DNA from 4 places in the Serratia ficaria genome. Region 2 is predicted to be linked to each of the others. Evidence: predicted binding sites of a transcription regulator. Region 2 holds the regulator's gene; each other region holds the start of a gene.
The links. The regulator CRP, encoded in region 2, controls carbon source genes, mostly activating them, when cyclic AMP is high. The targets are predictions, from matches to a motif close to ATGTGANNNNNNTCACAT.
Positions count from the first base shown of each region.

Region 1: the regulator CRP is predicted to act here: its motif matches at 2,128-2,145, upstream of idnO (gluconate 5-dehydrogenase).
Region 3: the regulator CRP is predicted to act here: its motif matches at 2,452-2,469, upstream of CKW09_RS00190 (PTS mannitol transporter subunit IICBA).
Region 4: the regulator CRP is predicted to act here: its motif matches at 1,605-1,622, upstream of CKW09_RS12145 (YjcB family protein).

Region 1 covers NZ_LT906479.1:3,615,444-3,619,406, reverse strand. Annotated here, with positions in the region: gene CKW09_RS17050 (MFS transporter) at 1-340, shown strand, start outside; gene CKW09_RS17045 (DUF1097 domain-containing protein) at 477-986, shown strand; gene CKW09_RS17040 (LacI family DNA-binding transcriptional regulator) at 966-1,949, opposite strand; gene idnO (gluconate 5-dehydrogenase) at 2,213-2,977, shown strand; gene idnD (L-idonate 5-dehydrogenase) at 3,001-3,963, shown strand, end outside.
Region 2 covers NZ_LT906479.1:4,839,356-4,843,318, reverse strand. Annotated here, with positions in the region: gene CKW09_RS22735 (YccS/YhfK family putative transporter) at 1-1,640, opposite strand, end outside; gene crp (cAMP-activated global transcriptional regulator CRP) at 1,692-2,324, opposite strand; gene CKW09_RS22725 (OsmC family protein) at 2,705-3,112, shown strand; gene CKW09_RS22720 (phosphoribulokinase) at 3,152-3,963, opposite strand, start outside.
Region 3 covers NZ_LT906479.1:41,110-45,072, forward strand. Annotated here, with positions in the region: gene glyS (glycine--tRNA ligase subunit beta) at 1-203, shown strand, start outside; gene CKW09_RS00180 (Fic family protein) at 243-1,304, opposite strand; gene CKW09_RS00185 (DUF3053 domain-containing protein) at 1,456-2,175, shown strand; gene CKW09_RS00190 (PTS mannitol transporter subunit IICBA) at 2,719-3,963, shown strand, end outside.
Region 4 covers NZ_LT906479.1:2,563,059-2,567,021, forward strand. Annotated here, with positions in the region: gene CKW09_RS12135 (oligopeptide/dipeptide ABC transporter ATP-binding protein) at 1-160, shown strand, start outside; gene lpxA (acyl-ACP--UDP-N-acetylglucosamine O-acyltransferase) at 171-962, opposite strand; gene CKW09_RS12145 (YjcB family protein) at 1,246-1,527, opposite strand; gene mrdA (penicillin-binding protein 2) at 1,826-3,751, shown strand; gene CKW09_RS12155 (penicillin-binding transpeptidase domain-containing protein) at 3,859-3,963, shown strand, end outside.

The DNA.
Region 1 (3,963 bases), 1.2 Mb from region 2:
CCTGACGCAGGCGCTGTCGGTGGGCATATTCGCCGCAGCGATCCAGCTCCATTCATTGGGGCTGGCCGCCGTCGGCATGGCGATTGCCGGTTACGCCTACGGGGCCATTTTCGTCGGCAGCGCCACCCTGGTGAACCTGATCTCGCCGCCGGCCAGCCATGCGCGGCTGATATCGTTGTTCTATGTTATCGCCTATATCGCCAATTGGGTGCCGATCCTGTTGGGCGTGGTGATCGACCATGCCGATCTGCAGCTGGCGGCCAACCTGCTGTTCCTGGCCAGCGCCGCAGTTTGCCTGCTGTTGAGCCTAATGGTGACCCGTGCGGGGTTCTCGCGCTGATGCTGGTTCTGTTTTGTGATTTACAGCACTATTTTGAAATTTAGTTTTCCGTTATTGCATTGTTTGTGTGACTCATATCACTTGATGTTGCCGGTTTTCGCGTAAACTGCGCGCTTTCTCTGCTGCGGGTCGGTGTATGAACGTTCTTTTCGCCATTGCTGTGACTACCGGGATCCTTTCCGGCGTTTGGGGATGGGTGGCCGTCAGCCTGGGATTGATCGGCTGGGCCGGTTTCCTCGGCTGCACCGCCTATTTCGCCTGCCCGCAGGGTGGGTTGAAAGGGTTGTTGATCGCCACGCTCACCTGCTGCAGCGGGGTCTTTTGGGCGATGGCGATCGTTCACGGCAGCAAACTGGCGCCGGAATGGAATATGCTGGGTTACCTGTTGACCGGCGCAGTGGCTTTTCTGATGTGCATCCAGGCCCGGCAGCAGTGGCTGAGCTTCGTGCCCGGCACCTTTATCGGCGCCTGCGCCACCTTCGCCGGCGGCGGCGACTGGCCGCGGGTGACGATGTCGCTGCTGGTGGGATTGCTGTTCGGCTATGCGATGAAAAACAGCGGCCTGTGGCTGGCGGCGCGCGGCGAAAAGGCGCGGCGGTCGCAGGCTACGCAGCGAGGCGCCGAATCAAATAGTGCCGCCGAGTGAGATGCGGTAGTGCAGGTCGACGCGCTCGATGCAGGGCACGCCTTTAATGCGTTTCAGCAAGATTTCGGTGGCCACCTTGCCCATATCAAAACGCGGGGTGATCACGCTGGCGATGCCCGGGGTGGTGGCCTGGCCGATCTCCAGGCCGTGAAAGCCAGACAGGGCGATATCCTGCGGCACCCGCAGCCCCAGCCGCAGGCAGGCCTGCAGCACGCCTACCGCCAGATCGTCGTTGGTGCACAGGATGGCGTCCAGCTCAGGATAGAGGCGGCGCGCCGTCGCCAGCATGTCGGCGCCGACCGACACCGAAGAAACCCGGTGCGGGGTGATCTGCCGCGGCGTCAGCCCCTGGCTTTCCATCGCCCGGCAATATCCCTGATAACGCTTGTTGTCGCGCGCGTCTGACATGGCGCCGAAATAGACCACCTGCCGCTTGCCGCTGGCGAGCAGCGCTTCGGTCATGTCGTAACCCGCCTGATGGTTGTCGAAACCTACCGCGATCCGCCCCGGCGGCCCGTCCAGATCCATCACCTGCGCCACCGGGATTTTCGCCGCGGCGAGGTATTTCTCCGCCCGCAGGGTATGCGCCGAATCGGTGAGGATCAGCCCGGCTATCGGGTAAGCCAACAGCTGGGCGATATGTTCTTCTTCGCGTTGCTGGCTGTAATCATAGTTCACCACCAGCGTCTGATAGCCTTGTTCCAGCGCGATGGATTCGATGCCCGCCAACAGGTCGGCGAAGATTTGATTATTGAACGACGGGATCAGCACGCCGATGCGCGGTTTCTGATTGGCGCGCGCGCCGTCGCCGTCGGTAAAGTTCACTTCCTGCATCACCTGAGCAATGCGCGCGGCGGTGTCGGCCGCCACCTTTTCCGGCGTACGCAGATAGCGGCTGACGGTCATTTTGGTCACGCCGGCGAGCAGCGCAATATCCTGCAGCGTAACGCGTTGGTTTTTCATTCGGCGCCTTAACGGGGTGAGGCATGGCTGATAGGCCATGTTAACAAATCGATCCGGTGATAACAATCGATGCCGATAACTATAAAAATCATATAATTCAATAAGGTGTAAGACATTGCCGGCGCAATTCACTGCGCGGCTTCACGTTAAGGGTAACAGGGTTTAGTAACATGATTTTAAGTGATCTCAATCACGTTTTTACCGGTAACAATCCGCTGAGATAGACGCCTGTCCTAATCAGAACGAGATTGCCGGGGAATGTTATGAACAACCTGTTTTCGCTGGATAATAAAAAAATATTGATTACCGGCGCTTCGCGCGGCATCGGTTTCCTGCTGGCGCGCGGTTTGGCGCAGTATGGCGCGCATATCCTGGTCAACGCGACCACCGAAGAGAACGCCCTGCGCGCGGTCGACAGCCTGCGCAGCGAGGGATTCGGCGCCGACGCGGCGGCTTTTGACGTTACCGACACCCAGGCGATCCACGCCGCCATCGAGCGCATCGAGGAGAAGGTCGGCGCGATCGACGTGTTGATCAATAACGCCGGCATCCAGCGTCGCCATCCCTTTACCGATTTCCCGGAACAAGACTGGGACGACATTATCGCCGTCAATCAGAAGGCGGTGTTTATGGTGTCGCAAGCGGTAGCGCGCCATATGGTTCAACGCCAAAGCGGCAAGATTATCAATATCGGTTCGATGCAGAGCGAGCTGGGCCGCGACACCATCACCCCTTACGCCGCTTCCAAAGGGGCGGTGAAAATGCTGACGCGCGGCATGTGCGTTGAGCTGGCGCGCTACAATATTCAGGTGAACGGCATCGCCCCCGGCTATTTCAAAACCGAAATGACCCAGGCATTGGCCGACAATCAGGAATTCACCGCCTGGCTGACCAAGCGCACCCCGGCGGCGCGCTGGGGCGATCCGCAGGAACTGATCGGCGCGGCGGTGTTCCTGTCTTCCAAAGCGTCCGATTTTGTCAACGGCCACCTGCTGTTTGTCGATGGCGGCATGTCTGCGGCGGTGTAACGCGCCCACTTTGGAGAGCTGAGATGAAAATTCAAACCCAGTCCTGCGTGGTCAACGGCAAATATGACGTGGCGGTGGTGGCGCAGGAGGTGAATTACCGGGGGCAGGGCACGCTGGTGAAAATCAGCCGCGGCGGCATCTGCGGATCGGACCTGCATTACTATCAGGAAGGCAAAGTCGGCAGTTTTCAGGTGCGTCAGCCGATGGTGCTGGGGCACGAAGTGATCGGCGAGGTGGTCGCCAGCGATTCGCCGCGGCTGACGCCGGGGCAGAAGGTGGCGCTCAACCCCAGCAAACCCTGCGGACAGTGCAAGTACTGCCTGGCGCAGCAGCAAAACCAGTGCACCGGGATGCGCTTCTTCGGCAGCGCGATGTACTTCCCGCACGTCGACGGCGCCTTTACCCAGTACAAGATCGTGGACAGCGCGCAATGCATCGCCTTCGACGCCGATCGCGACGACAAGGTGATGGTGTTCGCTGAACCGCTGGCGGTGGCGATCCACGCCGCGAAACAGCCGGGCGACGTGGCGGGCAAGAAAGTGTTCGTGTCCGGCGTCGGTCCGATCGGCTGCCTGCTGGTGGCGGCGTTGAAAGCGCTGGGGGCCGGCGAGATCGTCTGCGCCGATCTCAGCCCGCGCTGCCTGGCTATCGCCGGCGAAATGGGGGCCGGCGTCCGCCTGCATGCCGCCGAGGCGGATTTCAGCGGTTATCTGCAGGACAAGGGGTATTTCGATATCGCCTTTGAGGTGGCCGGCCATCCGTCTTCCCTGCAGCGCTGCCTGGAAATCACCCGCGCCAAAGGCACGGTGGTGCAGGTGGGCATGGGCGGCAGTTTCCCCGACTTCCCGCTGATGCTGCTGATTGCCAAAGAGCTGAACCTGTTGGGGTCATTCCGCTTCGTCGAGGAGTTTGAGCTGGCGGTGGCCTGGCTGGCGCAAGGAAGGATCGATCCGCTGCCGCTGTTGTCCGCCGAGTTTGACAATCAT
Region 2 (3,963 bases):
TGCATGCGCGCATAGGCCAGCGCGGCGGGATCCGGCTCCCGTTCTTCCAGCATCAGCCGCAGCGCGCGCTGATCGTTTTCCAGCGCCTGGTGCGCGTTTTTGCGCAGCAGGCCGCTTTGCCACTGCGGCCACAGCCAGATGGTGCCGCCGAAGACCAGCACGCAGCCAATCAGCGTATCGACCAGGCGCGGCACCAGGAAATGGGAGCCGTTCAGCGCCAGCAGCTGCAGGGTGTACACCGCGGTAACCGTGAAGCCGATGACCGCCAGCCCGTAGTTTTTCCGCGAAACCAGGTAGGCCAGCAGCGTGATCGCCAACATGATGCTCAGGGTTTCGGCCTCCGGCAGCTGCAGCCGCAGCAGGCCGGCGGCGATCATCAGCCCGGCCAGGGTGCCGAGCGCACGGTGCTGGATCCGCACCCGGGTGGCATTGTAGCCGTTCTGGCTCACCAGCATGATGGTCAACAGGATCCAGTAAGGCTTGGGCAGGTTGAACATCATCCCCAGGCTGCTGCCGAGCGCCAGCGTGACGCCCAGCCGCGCGGCGTTGCGCAGGGCGTTGGACCTGAACGACAGGTAGCTGGCCAGCGCCGGCCAGAACGGCAGGCGGCTCTGATTGGCCATCAGATCGCGACGGTACAGCGGGCGCTGGGTGCGCAGCAGGCGGGCGATGCGGCTGAAATGGTAATAGCAGAACTGGCCGACCGGGTTGTCGGCATGCTGCGCCGCCACCTTCTCCAACGCCGCCAGTTCATGGGTCATATTGAAGCGCTGCGAATGCTGATGATAGAGGATATCGTGCGCCACCACGCGCAGCCGGCCGGCGATCACCTGGGCGTTGCGGCGGATAATCGCTTCGGCCTGGCTTTGCTCCACCAGTTTTTGCACCTCTTCCGGCTGATGCAGGCTGACGGTAATGTGCTCCTGCAGATCCAGCGCCACCTGGAAGGTGCGCAGCAGGCGTTTTTGCTCCAGATTGCTGGCGTGCGGCAGGAAGTTGAGCTGCTGATACAGCAGGCCGATCAGATCCATCACCTTTTGCTGGCGCACCAGCAGCGGCGGCAGCGCGGTTTGCGGATCGGTGTGCTGGGTCAGCAGCGAATATTTGGCCTCGCAGTAGTCCGCCAGCTCCAGATACAGCTGGCTCAAAGACTCGCGCATCGGCTGCTCTTTCCACAGCTTGAACCAGAACCAGGTGAACAGGCCGTACCAGGCGGTGCCGATGACGTACAGCAGCGGCGCCTGCCAGATCGGCACCGTACCGGCCATGCTGAGGGAAAAAATGGCGGCCACCAGCGCCGCCGGCAGCAGCCGGGCGTGCAGCGGGCTGATTTCCCCGCTGACGCCGAGCAGCAGCGCCAGGCCGAGCATCAGCGCCGGCAGCGGCACCTGCCACAGCAGCGCCTGTTGCAACAGCAGGCTGCTGAGCGCGAACAGCGAACCGCCGACGATCAGACGTTTAAAGAAGCGTTTATGGGGCGTGTCCAGCCCGGCGATGTTGCAGCAGGCGGGAACCAGCGAAAACAGCAGGCCGAGCTGCAGCTGGCCAATCAGCAGGCCGAGCAGTACCGGCAGGCACAGCACCAGCGTTTGCCGCAGTGCGTAGTTGACTTCGGGGTGGTAGATCAGGCGGCGCCACATCGCAGGCTGCAGATAAAAAAACGGCGCATCGCTGCGCCGTTTTTTCAGTGATTAACGCGTGCCGTAGACGACAATGGTTTTGCCGTGGGCGGAGATCAGGTTTTGGTCTTCCAGCATTTTCAGAATACGGCCAACGGTTTCGCGTGAGCAGCCGACGATCTGGCCGATTTCTTGACGGGTGATCTTGATCTGCATGCCGTCCGGGTGGGTCATGGCATCAGGCTGTTTCGCCAGGTTCAGCAGGGTTTGCGCGATGCGGCCGGTAACGTCCAGGAAGGCGAGGTTGCCCACTTTCTCGGAGGTGACCTGCAGGCGGCTTGCCATCTGGGCGGACAGGCGCATCAGGATGTCTGGGTTAACCTGGATCAGCTGACGGAATTTCTTATAGGAAATTTCAGCCACTTCACAGGCGGTCTTCGCCCGAACCCAGGCGCTGCGCTCCTGACCTTCTTCAAACAATCCGAGCTCGCCGATGAAATCCCCCTGGTTGAGGTAGGACAGGATCATCTCTTTACCTTCTTCATCCTTGATCAGCACCGCTACGGAGCCTTTCACGATGTAGTAAAGCGTTTCGGCCTTTTCACCTTGGTGAATCAGCGTACTCTTCGATGGATATTTGTGGATATGGCAATGAGACAGGAACCATTCGAGAGTAGGGTCTGTTTGCGGTTTGCCGAGAACCATTCGCTGTTATCCTCTGTTGTTATCGCTGCCTTGTGTCACAGGGGTCAGAGTTCCCTGTAAAACGTGCCTGTAGCCGTTGTCTGAGCGAGGGCTATCGGCAGGTTTTGAGGCGTGTCATAAATATACGCTGTCGCTCTAGCATATTAACTTGCCGGGAGAGCTGCAAGCTACATTCTATTAACATACCGGTAAAGGAGCCTTTCCCTGGGCGTTTCCCTGAAATCAGTGTCCCGGAAAGATTTATTGCGGCTCTGTTTGTAGCACAGAGTAAGGCGGGTGTCTTGTGTTGTCTCGCTTCAGCATGATTAGCATCAGGTTCCGTTGCCTGTTTCTATGCGAAAGCGTACCCTGATTTTAAGAAATCAACCGGAGTGACCAGTATGCAGGCAAGAGTCAAGTGGGTGGAAGGGTTAACGTTTCTGGGTGAATCGGCGTCAGGCCATCAGGTGCTGATGGACGGCAACGCCGGCGACAAGGCGCCCAGCCCGATGGAAATGGTGCTGATGTCGGTGGGCGGCTGCAGCGCGATCGACGTGGTGTCGATCCTGCAAAAAGGCCGCAACGACGTGCGCGACTGCGAAGTCAAACTGACCTCCGAACGCCGCGAAGAAGCGCCGCGCCTGTTTACCCGTATCAACCTGCATTTCATCGTGACCGGCCAGCATCTGACCGACAAGATCGTTGAGCGGGCGGTCAACCTGTCGGCCGAGAAGTATTGTTCGGTCGCGCTGATGCTGAACAAGGCCGCCAGCGTGACCCACAGCTTCGAGATCCGCAGCCCGGAATAACCGGTTAACGGGCGCGGCCAGCGCTGCGCCCGTGCGCTATCATTCGATCTTCTTGCCTTCCAGCAGCCGTTGCACCAGCGGCGCCATAATCAGCTCCATCGCCAGCCCCATTTTGCCGCCCGGCACCACCAGCGTGTTGATGTGCGAGATGAACGAGCCCTGCAGCATCGCCAGCAGGTAGGGGAAATCAATCTGATCCAGCCCGCGGAAGTGGATCACCACGAAGCTTTCATCCAGCGAGGGGATCGCCTTGGCGGCGAACGGGTTGGAGGTGTCCACCGTCGGCACGCGCTGGAAGTTGATGTGGGTGCGCGAGAACTGCGGCGTAATGTAGTTGATGTAGTCTTCCATCGAACGCACGACAGAGTCCATCACCGCCTCGCGGGAATGGCCGCGCTCGCCGGTATCGCGGATCAGCTTCTGGATCCATTCCAGGTTGACTATCGGCACCACCCCGACCAGCAGGTCGACATGGTTGGCCACGTCGTTGTGTTCGGTGACCACGCCGCCGTGCAGGCCCTCGTAAAACAGCACGTCGGTCGGCGCCGGCAGCGGCTCCCAGGGGGTGAAGGTGCCGGGCACCTGATTGTAGGGCACCGCCTCGTCATAGGTGTGCAGGTACTTGCGCGAGCGGCCGGTGCCGTTTTTGCCGTACTCGATAAAGCTCTGCTGCAGCAGGCCGAAATCGTTGGCCTCGGGGCCGAAGTAGCTGATATGCCGCCCCAGGTCGCGCGCCTTGCGGATCGCCGCGTCCATTTCCGGCCGGGTATAGCGGTGGAAGCTGTCGCCTTCGAGCTCCGCGGCGCGAATGTTGAGCTGCTGGAAAATCTTGCGGAACGCCACGCTGGTGG
Region 3 (3,963 bases), 410 kb from region 2:
ATAAGCTGGAGCCGTATTTCGCCGCGGGCAACTATCAGGATGCGCTGGTGGAGCTGGCTGCGCTGCGCGAGCCGGTGGATGCGTTCTTCGACAACGTCATGGTGATGGCCGAAGACGACGCGGTGCGCGTCAACCGCCTGACGCTGCTGAGCAAGCTGCGCGAGCTGTTCCTGCAGGTGGCGGATATCTCCGTGCTGCAGTAATCGCGGTTCACCCTGAAAAGGCGCCTTTGGGCGCCTTTTTTATGGCTGGCGTAACTGTTTGATACCGGCTGCGGTCAAGCGATAGGGTTGTAAACGGCTCTTGGGCTTATCCGGTAGCGTCATTTCAATCCAACCGGCATTCAAGGCCGGTTGGAGATAGCGTTCGCGGAAAGATTTTCGATCCTGCAACTGTAGAACATTCTGGAGTGCTTCTCGCGACATCTCACCTTGCAGCGCCGCCAGTAAGTCATCGACTTGGGGGGTGACTTGGGGGGTGACTTGGGGGCCAGTGCTCTGCTTAAGCGCCTGCAGAATCATTTCCATCATAAATTCTACAAAGGGGGCGCAGTCGGTTTTTAGCGTGCTGAAGTTTAGTGCCTGGTAGTAGCCGGGTTGGTTGTCGTGCACCAGGCTTTCAACCGGCACGTTGGCGAACAGCGGGTTCCAGCGGGACAGGATCAGCGTTTGCCACAAGCGGCCCATACGGCCGTTTCCATCGGTAAACGGATGAATAAATTCGAATTCATAATGAAATACGCAGCTGGCGATGAGCGCAGGAAGATCGGTTGTCTGTAGCCAGGTTAGCAATTGACGGACTAGCAGCGGCACTCGTTCTGCCGGGGGAGCCATATGAATGACGGTGGTGCCGTTCATGACGCCGAGGCCACCCTGGCGGTAGTGACCGGCGTCCGCCAGCAGGCTACTCATCAGCATGCGGTGCGCGCCGAGTAAATCGTTTTCTCTGTCCGGATGCCAATTACTCAGGTTCGTATAGCAGTGGATGGCATTCATGGCTTCCTGAACCTCGCGCGGCGGTGCAATGATGCGCTTACCGGCAATAATCGCGGTGATTTGCTCTTCGCTCAGCGTATTGCCCTCGATAGCCAGCGAGCCCTGAATGGTGCGAATGCGGTTTATGCGCCTTAGCCGCAACGTGTGCTCTTGTTCCGCTTGCATCGTCAAACGGGCCAACGCGGCCCCTACGTCTGTCGCCAGATGCAGAATGGAGGGGGTGATGGTCAACGGCGGTTGATAAGAGGACATGAGCAAGTTGGCCCGACGATAAACGTTGGAAAAGTGTACCATGCGTACGTGGTACACGCAGTACGCCGTTTTTAACCAGACAATGTTCACCGCAAACGGAATCGCGTATCGGATCGCCGTCAGTTGATCTATTCTTATAGGCGCACGGAGTGCAGAAAAAGGGACGGAGTCCGATGAAAAAGCAGGTTTATAACAGGAGTTATGTCACATGGCGGTAGGGATCCAGAGCAGAGGCTTCGCGCGTTGGTTGGCACCGGTATTGGCATTGTTGGTGGTCATGCAGCTGACCGCCTGCGGCGATAAAGAGCCGGAACAACGCAAGGCATTCATTGATTACTTACAGAACACGGTAATGCGCAGCGGGGCGAGCATACCCACGCTGAGCGAAGATCAGAAACAGAAATTCGGCAACTATGCCGGGGATTACGCCATTCTGGTCGGCTTTTCCCAGCAGTTGTCCAAGTCGGTCGATGCCAGCCTGACGCCGGCGCTGGATCAGATTAACCAGATCCGCACCGCGCAGGACTACATGAGCAAGCGCGACGCGCTGCAGCAATCGGTAGGGGCGTTGAACCTGCTCGGCCAGCAGATCCAGTCGGCCAAATCGCAGGCGGATACCGCCCGGGCGGCGTTGAAGCAGCCGGATGACCTGAAAGCGGTCTATAACCAGGCCTATGACAAAATCGTCACCGGCCCGGCGAATGCGCTGATGCCGGCCATCCCGACCACCGCCGGCTTCGTGCAGGATCTGGCGCAGGTGGGCGATTTCCTGCAGACCCAGGGCAATCAGGTGAGCTTCAACAACAATGGCGTCCAGTTCCGCACCGCCCAACAGGCGACGCAGTACAACACCATGATGTCGAACCTGGTGGCCAAGCAGCAGAATCTGCTGAATGCGCAACGGACCATCCAGAGCGTGATGCAGTAAGCCTTGCTCACGACGCATTAAAGGCCGGCTTGCCGGCCTTTATTATTTCCCCTCAGCGTTTCCAATAGCTTGCTCGCTTCTTGCGCTGCGCTTCTGTACTACACTTCGAGTAATCATTCCGTTTTATCATGTAGTTTTCTTTCATTCATCGCATCGCTATTTCCCGGCGGGATGAATGCTCACAGGGAAGATCGCCGCAGGGCCAGGATTCGGCCCGCGCAGGCAAAATAAATTGTGATGTTTATCACAAAATAAAAACAAACCCGAAATTTAAAAATGAGATATTAGTCACATTATTGTGCGATTTAGGCGCGCTTTATGGTCGTTGTGGCTTTTTTACACGGCATTAATGTGATCTTAATCACTATAAGTGGCGGTGTTGTGGGGTGTTATACGTGATGTTTGTCACAAAAATTTCGCGAAGTTCGCGTGGTCAATACGGCGTGATAGAGTCCACTGCGCATACAGCGATAAACACGGCTGGATCGTCACAACAATAATCACGCGCTCTATTGTCAGCGCGTAACAATAGGGGTGTGTTTTATGTTTTCACCAGACATCAAGGTTAAAGTGCAAAACTTTGGCCGCTTCCTGAGCAACATGGTGATGCCCAACATTGGCGCCTTTATCGCCTGGGGTATCATAACCGCGTTATTCATTCCTACCGGCTGGCTGCCGAATGAAACCCTGGCCAAGCTGGTCGGCCCGATGATCACCTACCTGCTGCCGTTGCTGATCGGTTATACCGGCGGGCGGCTGGTGGGCGGCGATCGCGGCGGCGTGGTCGGCGCCATCACCACCATGGGCGTGATCGTCGGCGCCGATATGCCGATGTTCCTCGGCGCGATGATCGCCGGCCCGTTGGGCGGCTGGGCCATCAAGCATTTCGACCGCTGGGTGGACGGCAAGATCAAAAGCGGCTTTGAGATGCTGGTGAACAACTTCTCCGCCGGCATCATCGGCATGCTGCTGGCGATCCTGGCCTTCCTGGGCATTGGCCCGCTGGTGGAGGTGCTGTCCAAACTGCTGGCGGCCGGCGTGCACGTCATGGTGGTGAACAACCTGCTGCCGCTGGCGTCGATCTTCGTCGAACCGGCGAAAATCCTGTTCCTGAACAACGCCATCAACCACGGCATCTTCTCGCCGCTGGGCATTCAGCAGGCCACAGAGGCCGGCAAGTCGGTATTCTTCCTGATTGAAGCCAACCCGGGTCCGGGCATGGGCGTGCTGATGGCCTACATGTTCTTTGGCCGCGGCAGCGCCAAGCAGTCTGCGGGCGGTGCGGCGATCATCCACTTCCTTGGCGGCATCCACGAAATTTATTTCCCGTACGTGCTGATGAACCCGCGCCTGCTGCTGGCGGTGATCCTGGGCGGCATGACCGGCGTCTTCACCCTGACGCTGCTGAACGGCGGCCTGGTGTCTCCGGCTTCCCCCGGCTCTATCCTGGCGATTCTGGCGATGACGCCGAAAGGCGCCTACTTCGCCAACATCGCGGCGGTGGTTGCGGCCTTTGCCGTGTCCTTCGTGGTCGCCGCATTCCTGCTGAAAACCTCGAAGGTGAAAGAGGACGACGATCTGGAAGAGGCCACCCGCCGCATGCAGGAAATGAAGTCCCAGTCCAAGGGCGGCGCAGCCGCTCAGGCGGCGGTCGACGGTGACCTGACCACCGTGCGTAAAATCATCGTCGCCTGCGATGCGGGCATGGGCTCCAGCGCCATGGGCGCCGGCGTGCTGCGCAAGAAAGTGAACGATGCCGGGCTGAACAACATTTCGGTGACCAACAGC
Region 4 (3,963 bases), 2.3 Mb from region 2:
CGCCATCGAAGACCGCAAGGGAGAGTTGCCGGGCAATCGTCAACTGCCGACCGGCTGCTATTTCCGCGAGCGCTGCCCCTATGCCGGCGAAGGCTGCGAACGGCCGCAGGCGCTGCGGGCCAGCCCGAGCGGGGCGGCGGTGCGCTGCCATAAGGCGTAATGCGCCGTTTTCAACGGATCACGCCGCGAGTCGATTGGGAAAAGAACGCGGCGAACAGGCGCAGCAACGGGTATTCCACGCTGAGCCTGGCGACCTGCTCCCTGACGTCTTCCAGCGCCATCGAGCGCTGGTAGAGCATATCGTACAGGCTGAGGATCACCCGTTGCTGTTGCGCGTCGGCGGTTTGAAATGCCGGCGCCAGCTGATGTACTCCCTGCGGCCTGGCGTGGCCGCCGCCGCCTCCATCGATAAACGGCGGCAGGTCCTGCACCAGAAAGGCGCCGTCGGCCAACCGCGCGTGCGGGCCGATAACGCAAAACTGATGCACCCCGCACAGTGCGCCGATCCAGGCCGCATCGCCCAGCGTTACGTGCCCGGCCAGGCCGCTGTTGTTGCCGATGCGGGTGCGGTCGCCGACCCGGCAATCATGGGCGATGTGCACATTATCCAGCAACAAATTGTCATTGCCGAGGGCGGTGCATCGGGCGCCCTGCGGGCTGCCGCGATGCAGCGTGGCGCGGCTGCCGATGCGATTGCGGTCGCCGAGGATCAGCGAAACATCGTCATCGGTCGGTTTCAGATCCTGATTCATTTCACCGATCGAGGAGAATTGCCCAATGACGTTGTCGCGGCCGATGCGCGTTCGCCCATTGATCACCACATGGGAGGCTATCGCCGTACCTGCGCCAATCTCCACGCCGGCGGAAATCACGCAAAAGGGGCCGATGCTGACGCCGGGGCCGATAATCACGCCCGGTTCGATCACGCTGTTGGCGGCGATGCGGGCAGAAGGAGAAATCATGATATTTCCTGATGGGGCGCTGGGCGTATCCATCAGCCAGACTGTCATCGGTGGGTTATTAAGCCGGATCCTGGATTAATGAGGATAAAAACGGAAAGAGCGGAGCAGGCCGATTGGCCTTATGCCGTTACATGGCGTCAGCATACTCCCCGACAGCGCTCAGACCATCAGGTTATATTTTATTTATTTACTGAACCATTCGGGAATAATGGGATGTGATGAGCGACAGACAATGTCCGGCGACAGGCCAGGCATGAAAGCCGGCCGCCGGTCTGAGCGTTCGTTAAGGCATCGGCCAGTCGGTCGGGGTATTGCTGACCACTTCCACGTACATGTCCCAGGCGTTGGACCAGAACTGGGTAAAGGCTTCCAGGCTGAAGCTGATGCCCATCAGCCCCATCACGAACCAGAAGGTGGTGAACAGCCCGAGGCTGCTGAACATGAACGCCATGCCGTTGCGGCTGGCTTTGCGGCAAACGACGTTTAACTGGCTGGCAATGAACATCATGACGGCGCTCAGCAACTCCCAGCGCATCATGATAAAACCGGTGGCAATGGTACTCATCGAACTCGATCCTTGGTAACAAAAGCCGCATTCCGGCAGGGCGCCGGTAGGTGAATGCGGAGCAATAAGTGGGTTTGGTGTGATCTGCGTCACATTGTAGCACCGGAATAAAGGCCCGCTCAATGCCTGAACCGGCTAAAAATCGGCCATCGGTAACATTCCAACATGCTGAAACATTTATGCCATTTCATTAGCAACCTTTTAATGGGGGGGCCGAACCAATAACGCTATGCTTGCCGGCTTTTCACTTCCCTGATTTAGCAGGGAAAATGTGACGCAAGAAGGTATCCGGCACCGCATGGCCCTATTAAAAGAAAAAATTCGCGACCATTCCGCCGAAGAAATGCTGTTTATCCGCCGGGCCGGCATCGCGCTGGCGTTGGTGATTTTCTGCTTCGGCGCGCTGATCGTTAACCTGTATCGGCTTCAGGTTAAGCAGCATGCCTTCTACCAAACGCGCTCTAACCAGAACGACATCAAAATGCTGCCGATCGCCCCCAGCCGCGGGCTGATTTTCGATCGCAACGGCATTCCGCTGGTGCGCAACATCACCCTGTACCAGATCGAAGTGACCCCGAGCAAAATCGACGACATGGCCGCATTGCTGCAGGCATTAACCCCGATCGTCGATCTGACGCCGGAGGACATCAGCGCCTTTCGCGACGAGATGCACCACAACAGCCGCTATAAGCCGGTGACGCTGAAAGCCGGACTGAACGACACCGAAGTGGCGCGTTTCGCCGTCAATCAGTACCGTTTTGACGGGGTCGCCATCGATACCTATCAGCAGCGCGAATATCCATACGGCGCGCAGCTGGCGCACGTGGTGGGCTATGTTTCCAAAATCAACGACGGCGACCTGAAGCGGCTGGATAAGGCGGGGCTGAGCGAAAACTACGCCGCCGATCACAATATCGGCAAGCAGGGCATCGAAGGTTATTACGAGTCCGAGCTGCACGGCACCACCGGTTATCAGGAGGTGGAGGTGGATAACCACGGGCGGGTGATCCGCCTGCTGAAGGAGCAGCCGCCGCAGGCCGGCAAAAACATTTACCTGACGCTGGATCTGCATTTGCAGCAGTACATCGAATCGGTGCTGAAGGGCCAGCGCGCGGCGGTAGTGGTGGAAGACCCGCGCGACGGCGGCATTCTGGCGATGGTGTCCAGCCCCAGCTATGACCCCAATCCTTTCGTTAAGGGCATCAGCTATAAGGCCTACAAATCGCTGCTGAGCAACCCGAACCTGCCATTGATCAACCGCGTCACCCAGGGGCTGTACCCGCCGGCTTCGACGGTGAAGCCTTACATGGCCACATCGGCGCTGTTCGCCGGCGTGATCACCCCCAACACCACCTTCTTCGGCGCGCCGACCTGGACGCTGCCCGGCACCCAGCGGCGCTATCGCGACTGGCTGAAGACCGGCCACGGCATGTTGAACGTGACCAAGGCCATCGAAGAATCGGCCGACACCTTCTTTTACCAGGTGGCGTTCGAAATGGGCATCGACCGCATCCACAGCTGGCTGAGCCGGTTCGGCTACGGCCAACTGACCGGCATCGATCTGCATGAAGAGTACCGCGGCGTGCTGCCCAGCCGCGACTGGAAGCAGAAAGTGCATAAAAAACCCTGGTATCAGGGCGACACCGTGTCGGTGGGCATTGGGCAGGGCTACTGGGTCGCTACGCCGATCCAGATGGTCAAGGCGCTGACCACGCTGATCAACGACGGGCGGGTCAAAACGCCGCACCTGCTGTATTCCATGCAGCGGGGCAATCTGGTCAGCCGCTATCAGCCGCCGGCGCGAGAGGCGCAGATCGGCGACGCCAAATCGCCGTACTGGGGCATCGTGCGCAACGGCATGTACGGCATGGCCAACCTGCCGAACGGCACCGGCTATAAGCTGTTCCATACCGCGCCGTATCACATCGCCGCCAAGTCCGGCACTTCGCAGGTCTTCAGTCTGAAGGAGAACCAGACCTACAACGCCAAAATGATCCCGGTGCGCCTGCGCGACCATATTTTCTATACGCTGTTCGCGCCGTATGACCAGCCGCGGGTGGCGATGGCGCTGATTCTGGAAAACGGCGGCGGCGAGGGCGTGGTGGCGGGGCCGACCGCGCGGGCGATCCTCGACCATATTTTCGACCCGGCCAATGCGCCGCAGCCCGGTGACCCGGCGCAAGTTAAACCGCAGTTAAACGACAGTGCGGACGTGCAGGGCTAAACGGCATTGGTTTTACTTTCTTACAAACTGCAATCTTCTGAATATTTCCGTCAGGGTAGACTGAAATAACACCATAAACCGAATAAAAACGCAGGGTTAACACAACAGTGGCGCCATCGACTAAAAAGAGCGGTAAAAACTACTCCACATTACGTTTCGGCTGGATTTGCGCCGGCATGCTGGTCTGCTTCTTTTTGCTGGCGTTCAGGGTC